2 regions of the Fructobacillus sp. ESL1117 genome follow, and region 1 is predicted to be linked to the other one. Evidence: riboswitches for the same ligand, from Rfam matches in the RefSeq annotation. Region 1 holds a riboswitch; the other holds the start of a gene.
What was found. Region 1 has a riboswitch for lysine ahead of alr (alanine racemase). Riboswitches for the same ligand answer to the same signal wherever they lie in the genome.
Positions count from the first base shown of each region.

Region 2: another riboswitch for lysine. It lies ahead of ACSYSH_RS04870 (amino acid permease); the one in region 1 lies ahead of alr (alanine racemase).

Region 1 covers NZ_CP196385.1:161,469-167,511, reverse strand. Annotated here, with positions in the region: gene lysA (diaminopimelate decarboxylase) at 1-1,142, opposite strand, end outside; gene alr (alanine racemase) at 1,202-2,314, opposite strand; lysine riboswitch at 2,404-2,556, opposite strand; gene ACSYSH_RS00810 (exonuclease domain-containing protein) at 2,666-5,074, opposite strand; gene mvk (mevalonate kinase) at 5,220-6,043, shown strand, end outside.
Region 2 covers NZ_CP196385.1:1,055,844-1,061,886, reverse strand. Annotated here, with positions in the region: gene ACSYSH_RS04885 (ketopantoate reductase family protein) at 1-221, opposite strand, end outside; gene trpS (tryptophan--tRNA ligase) at 352-1,368, shown strand; gene ACSYSH_RS04875 (hypothetical protein) at 1,500-2,120, shown strand; lysine riboswitch at 2,140-2,311, shown strand; gene ACSYSH_RS04870 (amino acid permease) at 2,406-3,857, shown strand; gene ACSYSH_RS04865 (HTH domain-containing protein) at 3,961-4,551, opposite strand; gene rpoB (DNA-directed RNA polymerase subunit beta) at 5,622-6,043, shown strand, end outside.

The sequences.
Region 1 (6,043 bases):
GTATTCAAAACAGCTACCAAGTCGCCTGGCTCAGTGACGGGCAACTCCTGGTCCTGAATCAAGACATCGCCTGACTCACAATACTTACCAACTAAGCGAACATGTTCTGCCGGCTTTCCGTGAACATTGTTGGCCAAGACTGCCTGGTAGTCGGCTTGGTAAAGAGCCGGACGAATGTTATCACCCATCCCCCCATCAACAGCCAAGTAAGTCCGAACACCCGGGATATCCTTTCGTGAACCGACGGTGTACAAACTGTAACCGGCCGGTCCGGCAATTGATCGACCCGGTTCAATCCAAATATCTGGTTGACGCATGCCCTTTTGAGCCGTTTGTTCCTGAACGCTGTTCAGCAATGCCAAAACGAGCTCTTCTGGTAAACGTGGCTGATCAGCATCCGTATAGGCGATTCCAAAGCCACCACCAAGGTCCAATACTTCTGGTTGGTAATCCCAAGAAGCACACAGGTCAACTAATTTCTGGCCGGCCAATTCAAAACCGTCTTCTTCAAAAATCTGAGAACCAATATGAGCCGATAAACCAAGGAGGTGCAAGCTTTGATCATTTTCAGCCAATTCATATGCCCGCTTAGCTTGACCGGATTCCAAATCAAAGCCAAACTTAGAATCAACTTGACCGGTTTGAATGTAATCGTGAGTGTGGGCTGAGACTCCTGGAACCACACGCAAGATGACGTTTTGCTGTCCCTTTCGGTCCGCCATTACCTGATGTAAAAGATCAAGTTCCAAAAAATTATCAATAATAATCGTGCCGACTCCGGATTCAACAGCAAAGGTTAAGTCAGAAAGTGACTTGTTATTCCCGTTATAGGAAACATTGTCCATCGGAAAACCCGCAGCCACCGCTGTAAAAATTTCACCGGCGGAAACCAGGTCTAGGTGCAGACCTTCTTCAGCAACCACCTGATACATTGCCTGACAAGCAAATGCTTTTGAAGCGTAGGCAACGGCTCCTTTTTGATCAGCTTGGTCAAAGGCCTTCTTAAAGGCGCGCATCTGCTTACGCATGGTCAATACGTCATAAACGTACAATGGCGTTTGATATTCCTTGGCCAAATCAGTGGCTAACACGCCACCAATGATGAGCTGGTCTTGGTCATTTACTTGCAAGTGGTTTGACATAAGAATCTTTCCTTCTTTTCTTTTTTCAATCAAAATATTATTAGGTGAAGCCTAGAGGTTTAATCAACCAGGTACCGTGCTAAGCGGTCTTGGAAGCCAATCGTGATTTCCCATGGATCAATTTCACAATAGTGGGAAAAAGCAATCAGCGTGTTTTCCTGGTCCCGATTTTTACCAATAAAAGTCACCTTAGTTCCAACCGGGACAGGTTCTTCAAGAGCAATCATTAGTTGGTCCATGGCTAACTTACCAACAATTGGCGCCTTTTGGCCATTAACCAAAACCTCAAAGCCAACAGCTTCTCTGGGTAGACCATCACCATAGCCGATTGGCAAAGTTGCAATCCATTGATCCTTGGTGGTTTGATAAGTAGCACCATAGGAAACGGAAGCACCGGCCGGCAGTTGTTTAATCATCACAACCTCGGATTCAAGCGTCAAGACCGGTTCTAGGTAGTTGTCAGGCTTTAGCACCCCTTCGGAGGGCTCGATACCATAGACCGAAGTCCCTGCTCGAATGACATCCATTGGCATCTGGTCAACCCGGTATAAGGCTGCAGCCGAATTAGCCAAGTGGACCATCGGTGGCATTGGCAGACCATCAGTGAGCTCGTGCCAAGTTGCCAACTGACCTTCAAAATATGTTGTGTCAACAGCATCAGCCGTGGCAAAGTGGGTCATAATGCCCTGGTAAAGTAAGAAATCAGCATCTTGTACATCGTCGATTGCTGCACTCAATTCTTCCCGGTCACGAAAACCAATCCGTCCCATGCCCGTATCAACCGCCAAGTTAACCGGAAGTTTAGGACCGCCAAGACGCAAATTTGCTTCGGCCCGTTTCAACGTTTCACGATCAGCAACTGTGGCAATAATTTGGTAATCGGCCATTAGTTGGGCAAAGTCAGGAGACGTGAGGCCCAAAACCAAGATTGGTTGGCAAAAGCCGGCTTTACGTAAGGCAATTGCCTCATCCATCACAGCCACCGCAAGGCCATCGGCACCGCCTTCAACGGCAGCCTGACTCATTTCTAACAAACCAAAGCCATAAGCATTGGCCTTCACCGTCATGAAAATAAAGTTGGCGTGACTACTTTCACGCATGACTTGCAAATTTTTGGCCACCGCTGCCTTTGAAATCAATAAACGACTTGGACGGTGATTAGCGACAACCATGTTAGCCTCCTTAGGCAATAAAAAAATCCAAACAACGGGGGTTCATCCCTGTCGTTTGGATTATTGTCTAAAAATAGTCACAAAAAAAACAGTTGAATAGCTCCCCGCTGCATTAGCAGCGACAGTCCAATAGCTCTTAACTATTGGCCCAGCAAAATGGCTTTAACCCCATCAGCTTCGGCAACCGCCCCTTTCACGAACATTGTTCGGTACTCTTGTTGGTTGCGACCTCTATTACTTATTAAGTTGCCATTAATATACATGAGATTTTTTCTCATGTCAACACTCCTAACAAAATAAATTATCTTTTTAACAAAAAAGACAGCCGAAAATGGCTGTCTTTTCTTAGTTTTATGAAAGATTTTTTTGATAAAAGTTCGCCTTTACCCGTTTATACCGACTATTAACAGTTGCCAATCGATCCGAAAGCGCCTTAACCTGGTCCTGGTTAAAAGAAGCAAGTAAAACGGACTTTTCTTGTTTTTGAAGGGCAATCAATAGTGGGGTGAGCGTGGTGACATCAACCCAGCGATGGGCCTGCGAAATCACGGCCACTGCCGGCACTTGCAAGCTTTGTTGCCAAATAGCCGACAAATATTCTGGCAGGACAATCAAAATCGACCGGGCCTCTTGACTGCTTTGCCGGACGGCCTTAATGAGGGGAGAAGAAAGGTCCTGAGCATAAACAACGTAGTCATCACCATACCGATCTGATAACTTATAATACCAATGCTTCAAAGCGGCATGATCCTCAACAATCAGAACTATGTGTTGAACCTTGGCTAAAATCAGCTGTCCAATTTGCTGGTCTTCGTTTCGGCTCGTGGTCAGCACCGTCGTTAATTGGTTATCCGTCGTCCCCTCGAATTCACTTTTTTCAGGCAAGAGAGCTCCTGGCGTCTGAGCGAGGAACGTTGCTAAATCATCCGGTAAATAAGACGAAACAACGAGGACTTTGTCGACCTGCTTTAAGAAATATTTTTGGTAAAGCAAGTCGTTCTTGACTTCAAAAATCAAGTTTTGAACAGCCGGTTCCTTTTGGAGATGCCACGAAATATGGGCCAGATATTCCTGGTGCGCCGATAACCAAGACAGTTTGGCTAATTTAGCCGTCAAATCAGCTTGTGTTAATTTGTGGTGAAAATTAGCTTCGGCTGCCAAATCAACTAAGTCCAACAAGCGATTCAAGACCGCCTTACCGGTTTTCACCAGACCAATTTCTTCCGCTTGGCCATCAATCTTGTTGCTGGCCTCTTCCCAGTTGTGAAGGGCTACTTTCCACTGGCCCTGGGTCTTCTTCGGTAGACTAGCAGCCAAATCAGCTAAGCGGGCTACTTGGTCTTGGTAGAAGCTCAAGGGCAACGTCAGACCAAAGCCCTCTTGAATAGCAGTCAAAAGCGCAATTGGCTTTTCCAGTATGGCTACGGGCCGATCCTGGTACTGGCTTGCCCTTTCCAGATTTTCCGAAGTGGCAAAAAATGCCGCAAAGGTCAAAAGAACAACATTCGCACGGGCCGCCTTGTCAAAGGCTTTGACAAAGGCCGGACCAGTTTCATCAGAACGAACGGCTGCTAAGCCAGGCTGATTTTGCACACCCTTTGGCAAGTCCACGAGGGCCAAGTCGGCACTTTCGGATAACCAAACGAGGACTCGTGCTTGCCAAAAGATACCGCCTTGCTTTTTAGCCGCCTCCAAAACTTTTTGAAACTTTTTCTCGTCCAGATAATCTCGTGGCGCATAGAGTTTTGCAATCGACAAGTTGGCTCCAGGTAGCCGATCCTGCAATTCTGCTAAAATGGTCTCCTGGTGGTTCAAGAGCGTAATGTCGTGAGCCAGTAGGTAGGTCGCTTGTTGGCGATTTTGATAAAAGAGTGGCAATAGATACGACAACGTTTTCCGAACTTCTGGTGGTGTTGTTAACTGCCAAACCGCTCGTTTCCGCTGCTGCAAAAAGCGCTGCACCTGGTCCATCACCTGACTCTGGTCTTTTTCGACCGCAAAACTAGGCCCTAAAGCGGCAGCTTTATCAGAAAGCGTCTTGGGATAAAGCAAGTTACCAGCCGGTTTGTTCCGGTTGGTAACTTTTTGGTGACCGGACTGGCGGCCCAAGTTCTCTATGCGTTCGGCTAAAAATTCCGGAGCCGAGGACCGGTCCTTCATGGCCATAGCCAAGAAATCCTGGCTTTGACGCAACAGGTTCCAATCCACACTCAAAAGTTCCTTCTTCGTCTTGTCAGGTAGGCCCTGCGCCTTGTGCCAAAGCGAGAGCATCAGATACGCCGTGGCCTCTGCATCAGCGTTGGCTCGGTGAGCCTGAACAAGAGGCAAATCGAGGTACTTTGTCAAATCAGACAAGCGATAGCCTGGGGCCGTTGGGTAAAGAATTTGGGCTAGTTGAACAGTATCGATTGCCATTAGGTCCAGTTCAGGCAAACCAACCCGGGCAAATTCGGCATTCAAATAAGGGTAATCAAAGTTCACGTTATGGGCAACAAAAACCTGATCCTTTAATAACCCGCGCAAAGAGGGAGCAAGTTCCTCAAAGAAGGGTGCATCCCGCACATCTTTTTGACTGATATGGGTTAATTGTTGAATTTTTTTATCGATTGTTTGTCCTGGATTCACGAATGAATCGAAGTGTTCGACAATCTTTTTATTTTTTACAAAGGTCATCCCGATTTGAATAATCCGCCCTCCTTTTTCAACGGAGGGGTTAGTGGTTTCCAAATCGACAATCACAAAGGCGGCTGATTTTTTCATCAGGACTCCTTTCTCATCTCGAGACCAAGACATAATTGGGCCCAAAACTGTCTTTTTTAGACCTAAATTTCATTTTGCTCTAGTAGTTATTTTACACTACTTAGCCCAGTGCGGTACAATATTAGCAGTAATTGGAGTCTTTTATATGGAAAAAAATCATGCCGGCTTTGGCCACTCACACGCCAAAGCCATTCTCATCGGCGACCATGCCGTTGTTTACCAACAACCGGCCGTTGCCATCCCCCTGTTAAATCTCGAAGTGACCGCCAGTGTGCAAGCGATTGCTAGCGGCCAAACGGTTATTTTAGGTGACCAAGCCTTTGACATTGCCAACCTTGGTGCTGATTTAGAAGGCTTACGCCAGTTAATAGTTGCCTTACTGGCCAACCTCGTCGAACCTGACCAGCCCTTCTTATTAGAGGTGCAATCACTCATCCCCCAAGAGCGGGGCTTTGGTGCTTCAGCCGCCCTGGCAACTGCCATTACCCGGGCCTTCTTTGATTGGACCGGGCAAGGCTTGAGCCAGGACCAACTGAATTTTTATACGAATTTAGCTGAAAGTATTTCCCACGGTTCACCTTCCGGCATTGATGCGGCCACAGTCTCGGCCGTTGAGCCCGTCTGGTTTCATCAGCAACAAATCGATTCCTTCCAGACAAATTTGGAAGCAACCCTTGTCCTTGCAGACACTGGCGTTCGTGGTCAAACTGTTCGAGCCGTTAATATCGTTAAGGACCAGCTCAAGAAAAATTATGAACCAACCTGGGGAGCCATTAACCATCTCGGACAGCTAGCTTTCTTGGTCAAAGAAGCTTTGGCCAATAACGATCCCAAAACTTTGGGCCAGCTCTTTACCGACGCCCACAAGGACCTACAAACCCTTCAAGTTTCACACCCCAAGCTCGATACCCTCGTCAATGCCGCACTAGCGGCAGACGCACTGGGTGCCAAATTAACCGGGTCTGGCAT
Region 2 (6,043 bases), 550 kb from region 1:
TCTGGGGTATTTTCGTATTCTTCTGGTGAATAGATATTCACCTTAATTGGCGTCCGGTCTTCGTGGTTAACCGATCGGTAAACTACGTCGCCTTGAGCTTTAATAACGTCGACTGAACCTTGTGTTGGCTCGACAAAATCGACGTCGAGGCCTGCTTCTTCTTGCAATAAGAGACCGTAACGAAGACCCATCGCACCTGCACCCACAACAGCATATTTCATATTGATTCCCCCTTAGTGTGAAAACATTCTAATCTTTTTCTCATAATATAACAATAAAACAAGAATCCTGCAAGTCGAGTTTGATTTCGTTATAATAGAGGAGTTAATAACTAGAAAGAGAATAGAAGCCATGGAAAAAGAAATTTACTTAACTGGTGATCGCCCAACCGGAAAACTACATATCGGTCACTATATTGGATCATTGAAGAATCGAGTGGCTATGCAAAATTCTGGGGAATTTGACCCCTATATCATGATTGCCGACACCCAGGCCTTCACGGATAATGCGCGTAATCCTGAAAAAATCAGACAATCATTGACGGAAGTTGCCTTGGACTATTTGGCTGTTGGCTTGGACCCAAAGAAGTCAACCATTTTTGTCCAGTCCCAGATTCCAGGCTTAGCTGAATTAACGATGTACTTTATGAACTTGGTTTCATTAGGACGTTTAGAGCGTAATCCAACAGTCAAGACCGAAATTCAGCAAAAGGGCTTCGGGGAAGGGATTCCCGCTGGTTTCCTAACCTATCCAGTTTCCCAGGCTGCTGATATTACGATTTTTAAGGCCAAAAAGGTCCCGGTTGGTGATGATCAAAAACCGATGATTGAACAAACGCGCGAATTAGTGCGGTCATTTAATAATGCTTATCAAAAAGATGTCTTTGTTGAGCCTGAAGGCGTTTTTCCACCAAAGGGTCAAGGACGCCTACCAGGAATTGATGGAAATGCAAAGATGTCGAAGTCTTTGAATAATGGCATTTACCTTTCTGATGACCCAGACACCTTGGCTAAGAAGGTCAAGTCAATGTATACTGATCCAACACATATTCGTGTTGAGGATCCGGGACATGTTGAAGGAAACGTTGTCTTTACCTATTTAGATATTTTTGACCACGATCAAAGTCGGGTACAAGACCTAAAGGAACAGTACCAAGCGGGTGGTTTAGGTGATATGAAGCTCAAAAAGCACCTATTAGACGTGATGGAAGCTGAACTAGCACCGATTCGTGAACGTCGGTTAGAGTACGCACAAAATATGGATCAGGTATTAGCCATGTTGAAAGATGGTTCAGAAAAAGCCAACCAAAGGGCTGAAGAAACCATGAAAGAGGTTCGAACAGCCATGGGTATCAATTATTTTAATTAAAAATAATTCTTCATTGCGTTGGTTGCACTTTGCTTTTTTTTATTACATGACGTAAACTCTTTTAGGTAAGAATGTTAGTTATCGAAGAGGACCGTTTTGTGTTAATATCGCCATTAAAAAAGAGACCATATTTGTCAAAGTGCTTTCTAGCACTTTTTATTATTCTATCGATTATGCTGCGCTTCAATAGTGGTTTTTTGGAGTTAATGGATACTGTTTTGGCCATTGTTGCCCAAGAAATTGCTAGTCATTTCTTATTTTTAGCAGGACCTGCGAATTTGTTGGGAAGCTTGTGGTTCATTTGGTTAATCAATATTTTTTGGGCGTTTTTTATTCGATCTTTGGGCTTTAAAATTGGCTCTTGGTGGGTGCTGAACGTGACTACGATTTTCTTTATCACTATGATTATTTGGTCGGCGCTGGTCTTTTTGACCTGGAATCATGGGTTGACCTTAGATCAAACGATGCCTGATTTATCATTGGCAATGTGGGCCTTGTTTTTCTTTGAATTTGATAATATCCTGGTTCGTCGATTTCATGTGGCTCACTGGGTCAAGACAGCCATTCAAACCGTCTTTGTGTTGACATGGATTGTGTTAGCTGGTAATAAAATGGTGGGCAGTGATTTGTCCTTTACCACGGTGCTGGGTGCTTTCTTATTGGCCTATACCTACTTCCGTTTAGCTGCTAGAGTTTACTTAAAGCACGTTAAAAGTTGGTTAGCTATTTTTGCAGTTGACGGTGATATTTAGGTTGTGTTAAGGTAAGTACAACAAACAAAGAGGTCGCAACGAAAATCAGTAACCCTGGGGAGTCTGGCCAAGACGAAGAATGAGGGTGAAAGGTGCTGTTGCCGAAAGGAAATTTTTGGGCCAAAGATTCTCCTTGGGCCGGTGAAGAAGATTCATCGGACTGTCGTTTTTAACGGTGCGCTTTGCTAATCATTGCTATCATTATTGAACGAATTTACCGCCTGTTTTGTTTTGTGACAAAACAGGTTTTTTATTGTTTGAAATTAATATGAAGGAGTCATGCAAATGGCTGAACAAGATCAAAATGCCATCCAGCAGGAATTGAAGACACGTCATGTCTCCATGATTGCCTTGGGTGGATCAATTGGAACGGGGCTCTTTTTGGCCTCTGGAGCAACGGTATCGCAAGCCGGGCCAATGGGGGCAATCACTGCCTACCTGGTGATGGGTGTCATGGTTTACTTCCTGATGACTTCCCTTGGTGAAATGGCAACCTATATGCCAACTACTGGTTCGTTTTCGGAATATGGAAACCGTTTTATTGAACCAGCGATGGGTTTTGCCCTCGGGTGGAATTATTGGTTTAACTGGGCGATTACCATTGCGGCGGAAGTTTCAGCAGTTGGTTTGGTTGCACAGTTTTGGTTGCCCCACGTACCGGCTTGGGTTTTCTCAGCGATTGTGTTGGCGTTGATTTTCTTGATTAATCTCTTTTCTGTTTCGACTTTTGGTGAAACAGAATTCTGGTTATCAACAATTAAGGTTGTGACCATTGTCTTCTTCTTGGCTGTCGGTGTCTTGACCATTTTTGGGGTCATTCACTCCAATCAAAATGTGATGCATAACCTGTCTGTTGGGAACCATGGTTTTGTTGGTGGTTTCCAAGGGGTCTTATCAGTATTCTTAGTTGCTGGTTTTTCATTTCAGGGAACGGAAATGGTGGGAATTACTGCCGGTGAAGCAAAGGACCCGTCAAAATCAGTACCAAAGGCGATTAACTCAGTCTTTTGGCGAATCTTGTTGTTCTATATCGGAGCGATTTTTGTGATTTCTGCTTTGGTTTATTACAAGGATCCCAATTTGTTGTCAGCTGCTAATAACAATGACATCACAGTTTCACCATTTACGATTGTCTTTAAGAATGCTGGCATTGCCTTTGCAGCTTCATTGATGAATGCGGTTATCTTGACATCGATTATTTCAGCTGCTAATTCAGCTACTTATGCTGCCAACCGGACTTTATATGCCTTGGCCAAGAAGGGCCAGGCACCAAAGGTATTTTCTAAGTTGTCAAAGTTTGGTGTCCCTTGGGCATCCCTATTGTTGACGGTTTTTGTTGGTATGTTTGCTTTCTTGTCAGACATTAAGGGCGGTAGTGAAGCCTACACTTGGTTGGTTGCTGCCTCAGGTTTGTCAGGTTTTATAGCTTGGTTAGGCATTGCCTTAGCACATTTGCGCTTCCGCCGTGCTTATGTTCGCCAGGGTAAGGATTTGAACAAGTTGGTTTACAAGGCTCGCTGGTTCCCATTTGGTCCGGTTTTAGCAATTGTTTTGTCAATCGTGGTGATTGTTTTGCAAGATCCATCTTCCTTTATTCACTTTGATTGGGAAAAGATTGGCATGACTTATTTGTCGGTGCCAATTGTCGTGATTCCATATATTGTCTATAAGATTGTTAAGAAGTCAAAGTTGATTCCGTTGGATGAAATTGATTTGGACTCAAAGGCGGAACATTAATAATCGGTTATTCGGCCGGACTTCGCTTGGGTAAGTTGTGTTTGTTAATTAATAAAAGAGCTTCCACTTTAAAGTGGAAGCTCTTTTTGTGAAAGTTCACGGCTTAGTCGCTCATTTCGGCTAAATCAAGGATAGAATTTGAGAAAAGATAGATAAAACGTTTAGCAAAAATGTCGGGTTTAACGGGTTCTTCTTGAGTAAGCCAGATGCTGATGGCAGCCATGACTTGGTTAATCGTGAGCTCGGCAAGGGTTTTTGAGGTTAGCTCGTGCTGGTTACCATTGGCACCATCAAAGTAGGGGATGAGCATGTCGATGTACTGTTGGTTTAAGTAGGGGCGCCAGGCTGGGTCTGCGACTTTTGAATAAAAAACACCGAGAAATTCATGTTTTTCATAGAGTGATGGGATAACGTTTTGAGCGAAAAAATTTAGTAATTCTTTGAAAGAACGGTTTTTGTCATGAAAGGCAAAACACTTTAACTGTTGGTATGGTTTATTATCAACGTAATAATGCAGTGATTGCGTTAGTTCTTCAATATTTTGAAAATGATTTTTGTAGATAGCTTGTCTGGAGACACCTAATTCTTCAGCGATTTTGGCTAATGAAATATCTTTTGTACTCTCAGCGACTCGGGCGACCTTCAGGTATGCGTAAAAAATGCGTTCGGTTGTCACGGGTTGGGGATTTTCCATGGTGTCCTTTCGGGTAAGTGAAAATTAATATTGTGGATTATTGAACATTATACCATCTCAGTGACCACCAAAATGGTCTTTTTCAACATAGTTTGATGGGTGAGGTTAACACCTGACAACCAAAATCCCTTGAAAAAAGAGGACAAAACTCGGTAAAATGTAACTGTTGTGACACTGCTATGTCTTTTGTTTTAGAGCAAAGAGGAGAGACTTTGCCAAGAGACAGAGCGGTCCGCGTGATGTCCGTGCGTCGTTTCACTTAATCTGCATTGGTGAGAGATGAAAGGTCCGGTTGGGGCAACGATAAAACTCCCTGGTCCTTTTAAGGTGCATAACTTTGTTGATTAGCAAGTCAGTAATTGGTGAACTGCAAGTATACATAGGTTTGGAAGTCCACAACAAAATATTTTTCAAGAATAAGATTGGTCGAAGATGAGAGCGGCCAATCTTATTCTTTTTGTTGTCTTGGGGACAAGCTTATCGAGCAATCAGTTTCAATATTTATCTTTTTTGATTTATTGAAAATACGGATTGAGGCTGATTTAACTTTTTTAATAACAATTCTGGCTGTTCCTTAAAGAAGGTGGTCTTGACGCTAATTGACAGAAACGGCCACTTTTCGTATAGCGGGTGTTTCGTAAAAACCTTAACAAGCTTGGTGAAGTAATGATAGTCCACCGGTTTCAAACAGAACGGGGTCTATCACTCGAACGCTGACAGTGGCTTTAGTTGATCATTGGATTATCCATGCAGAATATGCTGAAAGAGCTAATCGCGACGCTCACTACCTTTAAAAGCAGGGGCGAACTCGATTTGAGGCAAGTTTGGGTCTTGCTTTTTTCTTTGATAGTGGGTACAATAGTAATCAGAAACACTGTAAATAAATATGGCAGTTGGTGATCTCTTGTCCACTCAACGCCCTTATATCAGGCAATGCCCGCTCTTGGCGACAAAAACGTGGCTTGCTTTTTTTGTGCCTTATTGGCCGAAATAAGGGCTTGATTTCGCAAATTGTAATCAAATTGTAATATTTTCCCTAGTAAACAGTGAATAACAGACGAGGTGATACTGTGGCAGGACATTTAGTAAATTATGGTAAATATCGTACCCGCCGGTCATATGCCAGCATTAAAGAAGTGCTGGATCTTCCAAATTTGATCGAGGTACAACTGGCATCCTACCAATGGTTCTTAGATGAAGGAATCAAGGAGATGTTTAACGACATCATGCCAATCGAAGACTTCCAGGGTAACTTGTCTTTGGAGTACGTGGATTATCAATTGATGGAACCAAAGTACAACATCGATGAAGCTCGTGAACACGATGCGAACTACTCAGCACCATTGCACGTGACGTTGCGTTTGACAAACCATGAAACCGGTGAAATCAAGTCACAAGACGTCTTCTTTGGTGACTTTCCATTGATGACTGAACAGGGAACGTTCATCATTAACGGTGCCGAACGAGTAATTGTTTCACAATTGGTTCGCTC